One region of the Lysinibacillus sp. G1-3 genome, then DNA from elsewhere that is predicted to be linked to it. Evidence: a T-box and tRNA genes for the amino acid it is inferred to sense, from the RefSeq annotation. Region 1 holds a T-box; the other holds one or more tRNA genes.
What was found. The T-box of region 1 lies ahead of argS (arginine--tRNA ligase). A T-box ahead of a tRNA ligase gene usually reads a tRNA of that ligase, here a tRNA-Arg.

Region 1 (3,287 bases):
CGCTTTCTGTTCAAACCGAAGTTGTTAATGCCGGCCTTGATTCAAATCAGCTAACATCAGTAGAATTAAAAAATAAATATGGTACGTATATTGTAAAAGGCAAGACATTCATTGATGCTACACAAGATGCTGATTTTGCTACAATGTCAAAAGTTCCATTTTTCATGGGTGGAGAAGATATTGGTATTAAGGATAAGAGAATGGCTGTTACCTTGATGCTACATTTAAAAAATGTTGATTGGGATAAGGTGAAAAAAGAAGCAAACTCAAATACTTTTGGTGGTGCTCACCTAAATGATTCAGTTATGTGGGGCTTTACAAAGCTTCATGATGACTATAAGCCAGTACAAGAAGGTACGAGATTACGAGGCTTGAATTTAGCAAAAGTAGATGATGAATATTATATTAATGCTTTACAAATTTTCGGAATCGATGGTTTGAATGAACTTTCCAAACAGGAAGCAATTGAAAAAGGAAAGAAAGAGACTGAACATATTTTAAAATATTTACATGAGAAGTTTCCTGGTTTTGAAAATGCAGAAGTTGTAAGTTATCCGGAGGAACTATACGTCCGCGAAACAAGACATATTTGGGCAGAATACCAATTACCGATGTCTGATGTTTGGAAGAACAGTGATCATTGGGATAGCATTGGCGTAGCTGCGTATCCAGTTGATGTACAAGCGCAAACGCCTCATGATTATGGATATGTTATTTCAGCTCCAAAACAATATGCCATTCCTTTCCGTTCTTTAGTGCCGAAAGAAATCGATGGCTTGCTTGTTGTAGGTCGTTCTGCAGGTTATTCATCACTTGCAGCGGGGAGTGCACGTGTCGTTCCAACGGGTATGGTGACAGGTGAAGCAGCGGGAGCAGCAGCAGCATTAGCGATTAAAGAAGACGTAACCTTTAGAGCATTGAGCAAGGACAAAAAACTCATCAATACTTTACGGGAAGATTTGAAGAACCAAGGAGCCTTTGTAGATTCTTTTGAAATGGATTATCCTTATAAAGATGAATGGTATGATAAATCTATTCAAACTTTAATCAATTACGGTCTTGTTGTCGGTGGTTATTCGAATAACTTAAATGTTGAAGATATGGCAACAAAGATTAAGTTTGCGAAAATGCTAAAAGAGGGCGTTCAACGTGTTAGTCCAGAGAAAATGAACGAGCTAAAGGATAAGCTGGATGTCGTTATCTATAAAGTAGCTAAAAAAGAAAAAAGCCCAATTAAAAGAGATGAAGTTGCAGAATTCTTGACGGAAGTATTAGTAGGCAAGTCAAGTGATAATAACTGGGATGTATTGCTTGAAAAAGGGATTATCAGTGAAAAATTAGCAAAAAGATTAACAGAAAACAAGGAACTAAAATTAAAAGAGTTGTATGCCATAATGGCTGATGTCATCCATTATTCAGAAAAGGAACATACCCACTAATTAGTGGGGAATGTTCCTTTTCCTTATAGTTATCGCATTCATGTATTCGTAATATGCTCTATCACTTTAAGTGCTCCATTGGAATCGATTCAATTATTTAAAAATGAAAAGACGGTTGACTAAAAAAAAGAACTCCTGTAAAATATTTTGAAATTACAGATAAATTCGACGATAAAGAGAGTAGTTTATGGAGTTACTGGAAAGCGAATTAGGGATGGTGTGAGCCTAATGCAGAAGCCATAAATGAAACGCACTTTGGAGAAGGTTCTCGAATTAGTAGTAGAGAATATCGGGGAGTCACCCCGTTAACAATGGAAAGTGGTCATATTATATGGCAACTAGAGTGGTACCACGGGATAACTATGCTCTCGTCTCTATTTTAGAGACGAGGGCTTTTTTTATCTTCATTTAGTATGAATTGTGCGCACAATTCAAAATCCGGACACTTTGTTTGTCTACAAGAAAACGGGAGGAGAATGAATATGAATACACAAATTGCAAAAAGTATAGCTGTGGCATTAAATAATGTGCTGTCAGTTATTGAAATTCAAAATTTACTGGAGAAACCAAAAAAATTGGAATTAGGGGATTTGGCATTCCCGTGCTTTACATTAGCCAAAAAACTAAGAAAATCCCCTCACACTATCGCGTCCGACATAAAAAATAATATAAGCTGCGATTTCATACAAGAAATTCAAGTAGTAGGTGGTTATGTCAATATTTTTTATCATCAGCCAACGATTACTCAACAAGTTCTTTGCAAAATTGTAAAAGAGAAAAATTTATACGGGACTCAACAAGAGTCAAAAGGGAATATAGTACTGGATTTTTCTTCACCTAATATAGCGAAGCCTTTTTCTATGGGCCATTTACGTTCAACAGTAATCGGTAATGCTTTGGCTAATATTGCCGAGAAAAACGGCTACAAAGCAATTCGCATTAATCATTTGGGTGACTGGGGAACGCAATTTGGTAAATTAATCGTCGCATATCAAAAGTGGGGAGATCAAAAGACGATTGAAGCTGCCCCAATAGAGGAACTGCTAGAAATTTATGTAAAATTCCATGAAGAAGCGGAGCAGGATAATTCACTGAATGAACAGGCACGTACTGCGTTTAAAGCATTAGAAGATGGGGATGAAAAGACGTTAGCTCTTTGGCAATGGTTTAGAGATGCATCACTCGAAGAATTCAAAAACATTTACGAATTGCTTGGAATTGGCTTTGATTCATTCGCTGGAGAAGCGTTCTATAATGACAAAATGGCTGCTGTTGTTAAGGAGTTGGAAGAAAAAGAACTGCTTGTGAAATCCGAGGGTGCTCATGTCGTTGAAATAGACAATATGCCTCCATGCTTAATAACCAAAACTGATGGTGCTACGCTTTACGCTACACGTGATTTAGCAGCTGCTTTTTATCGTAAACAACAATATGGCCCTAAAAAATCATTTTATGTTGTAGGGCATGAACAGTCACTTCATTTTAGCCAATTATTTAAGGTCATTGAGAAGATGGGGTATGAATGGGCAAAAGACTTGCAACATGTGCCTTTTGGGATGATTTTAAAAGAGGGTAAAAAAATGTCGACGCGTAAAGGAAAGATCGTTCTATTAACAGATGTACTAACAGAAGCAATAGCTACGGCGAAGCGAAATATCGAGGAAAAAAATCCAAATCTAATGCATAAAGAGAGTATCGCACAACAGGTTGGTGTAGGAGCGGTCATTTTTAATGATTTGAAAAATGATCGTGTTCATGATATTGAGTTTTCTATTGAGCACATGATGAATTTTGAAGGTGAAACAGGGCCATATATTCAATATACGTATGCACGTATTGCATCTCTTT
Region 2 (3,287 bases), on a different contig from region 1:
GAAGTTGTCCTTAGCGGTGATGGTAACGATGCTGAGCAAGCGGTTACAGCATTAGCAGCTCTAATTGAAAAAGAAGATTAATAAAACGCATAATGCAGAAACTGTCCAAGAGGTAAAACTTACATATTGGGCAGTTTTTTTGCGCTTTCATATTGAAAAAGTAAGTCCTATTTTTGTTGGATATTTGTACAACTTAAAATGAAGGCCAATGTTATCCTGTATCGATCGTCGACGGGAGGGATAGGAAGATTGAAGTGATAGGGAGTAGAGTCGAAGTCGAAGCGATGGGAGAAAGGGTGAAGTGGCGGAAAGAAAAGATAAGGCGACGGAAAGAAGAGGCTGACGGATGGAAAGTGCGGGGTGACGGAAAGAAAGGGTAAAGCGACGGATGGAAAAGCTGAAGTGACGGAAAGCAATACCGAAGCGACGGATAGAAAGGTCAAAGCGACGGAAGAAAAGACCGCGACGGATAGAAGTACTGAAGTCGTGGATAGAAACGACAAAATCGTGGATAGAAGATCCAAAGCGACGGAAAGAAGACCGAATCAGGGTAGACCCATCAAAGCAAACAAAAAAGACATCTCAGGAATAAACCTTAGATGCCTTTCGTCTTTTTTATTTACGGTCGTTGCGATCCATAATTTGGTCGATTAAGCCGTACTCTTTTGCGCGCTCAGCAGTCATGAAGTTATCGCGGTCTGTATCTCTTGCAATGACTTCAAGTGGTTGACCTGTACGTTCTGATAAAATACCGTTTAATTTTTCACGTAAGAATAAAATACGTTTTGCAGCGATTTCGATTTCAGTTGCCTGACCTTGTGCACCGCCTAGTGGTTGGTGAATCATTACTTCAGCATTCGGTAATGCGAAACGTTTGCCTGGTTCACCAGCTGCAAGTAGGAAAGCACCCATAGATGCAGCCATACCGATACAAATTGTTTGTACTTGTGGCTTGATAATTTGCATTGTGTCATAAATTGCCATGCCGGCAGTAATTGATCCACCTGGTGAGTTAATATAAAGAAAGATATCTTTATCTGGATCTTCTGCTTGTAGGAATAGGAGTTGAGCAACAATTGAGTTAGCAACGTTGTCGTCAATTGCACTTCCTAATAGGATAATACGGTCTTTTAGTAGTCGTGAATAGATGTCGTACGCACGTTCACCACGACTTGTTTGTTCAATAACTGTAGGAATTAAATTCATGTTAAATCCTCCTTAGAAAACTAAATTCGAATACTTTTGCTGAAAACTTCCATCGTATTCAGCTGTATCCTTATCATACACATTATAGTCAGGGAAGGTCAAATATTAACCCTGTTAAAGTGAAATAAATTAAAATAATTTTACCTTTACGTAGATAAATGATGCGCCTGAAGCCCGTACATTAAATTCCTTTCTAATGCGTGACGTACATTGGTGGCTACATTTTATTTACTAGGTATTTTGACACTTACTGTATGAAGATAAAAAAAGTTTAAATGTTTTACATTCTATAGTTGAATTATGAGCAATACGTTTGTATAATGAATAAGGTCATAAGTTAAAGTACAGTACACTATTTTGTCAGGTATGCTTCAAATGAGGATTATCTACATCATGCTTTTTGTTAAGCCTAGTGGGTACTTTTTTTTTGTGCTCAATTGCCCTCGTGGTGTAATGGATAACACGTAAGATTCCGGTTCTTGCACTGGGGGTTCGATTCCCTCCGAGGGCGCCATTTTACTGATTATTTAATATATTTTTATAACTCGAATTCTCCTAATAAGTAGTTTAGCAGCCTGCTTAGAGGAGAAAGAGAGGGAAATTAATGGGAATATTACCTAGTAGGCATTATTCCCGTATCTGTTCCTTTCAAACCTTCAAAAAAGCAACAACTCCAAATTATTTTTTAGTGAACATACTGTACGTGAAGACTAGTTATACTAGTCGAAAAAAAGAATCCTATCTGAGGGGATTCTTTTTTTTTGCAAAAAAGTAACATGTGCAATGGGTTTTGACCGTGGAGTTAGAGATCGTGTTGGCTAGTGGTTGAAGAGAGAAGCTTTTTGTAGTCCGCAAAACGAGCGAGGAAAATTTATAGTTCATTAAATAAGAGCAGCCCCTTGTGATGATACATCACATATGGGGCTGCTCTTGTTTTTTTATTATTAATGTAGGGGATTTGTTGTTGTGTCGAACGAATTAAGCATCGTGTGCATATCTTGTTGAGAATATTGTGGTACTTGATAGTAGCCATGCATATTTTGGTAAATAGATAATTCGTATGCCATTTCAATGCAGTTGGGAATACTATCAGCGACAACTCGTCGAACTACAGGGTTTGTAGTTTCAGTTGCGGCAGCAGTCATACATTTTGCTGCCCCTTTTTGAGCACCTAATAGGAAGCCAGAAATTGCTTCGTCGTTGAGCTCGCTTGCATTTTGCATAGGCTTTTTAGGTTGGCCAGGATTTAATCCATATTTAAAATCATTTCCTGTCTCCATTTGATAGCGTCCTGTAGGTACAGTAGGATCATGCCCTGTTTTAAATGATTCCACAATTGTGTTATACATACCTAATGTGAAATTATATTGGCGATCCAAAATGCTAAGTAACTCCGGATCCTTAACATGTTGACGTAAAAAGATGGATTGATTCATTCCAGCAATGATTTCGCCAATTGTTTCATGCATGTCCATTACCTCATGTCCACCATGATTTAGGCTTTGTTGCTGGTTGAATGATGTTTGGTTTGATGATTCATTTTGAAACGATTGTGTCAAAAAAAGCGCCTCCTATATATCATAGTTTTGTTACATATTAAGTATGGCACGTTAGACAAATTTCATACGGTATTGATGCGTTTGCTTATATGTAGAATAGAGATGTTTTTTTTGTTGCACATTAGTGGTAATGAAAAGAATGGCTCATCATCAAAATAAATAGTATTTCTGATTTTGAATGATAGCTAAAAGAAAGCGAAGGTGGTTTTAAAGTTGAAAAAAATATTTGGACCTATCGGAATTATCGTTATTATTTTAGTTGTAATGTCCTTACTATTTATACCAAAATACAATAGCCTTGTAACGGCCGAGGAAGGCGTTGATTCGAAATGGGCTCAGGTTGAAAATCAGTTACAACGTCGCTTCGATTTGATTCCGAACTTAGTAGAATCTGTAAAAGGATATGCCAACCATGAAAAAGAGGTTATCGCTAGCATTACAGACGCACGTGCACAAATGGGAAATGCTCAAAGTCCAAAGGAGCAAGCGGTTGCCAATGATGCATTGAATGGAGCACTTAGT

Region 2: it has a tRNA-Arg gene. The T-box ahead of argS (arginine--tRNA ligase) is inferred to sense a tRNA for this amino acid. The anticodon was not compared.

What each region holds. Positions count from the first base shown of each region.
Region 1 covers NZ_JBWHYQ010000002.1:117,697-120,983, forward strand. The annotation lists gene ACVYAD_RS02590 (FAD-dependent oxidoreductase) at 1-1,439, shown strand, start outside; T-box leader at 1,599-1,818, shown strand; gene argS (arginine--tRNA ligase) at 1,922-3,287, shown strand, end outside.
Region 2 covers NZ_JBWHYQ010000017.1:4,726-8,012, reverse strand. The annotation lists gene ACVYAD_RS17940 (HPr family phosphocarrier protein) at 1-81, shown strand, start outside; gene ACVYAD_RS17935 (hypothetical protein) at 361-654, shown strand; gene clpP (ATP-dependent Clp endopeptidase proteolytic subunit ClpP) at 616-1,206, opposite strand; tRNA gene ACVYAD_RS17925 (tRNA-Arg) at 1,646-1,720, shown strand; gene ACVYAD_RS17920 (spore coat protein) at 2,151-2,765, opposite strand; gene ACVYAD_RS17915 (LemA family protein) at 2,979-3,287, shown strand, end outside.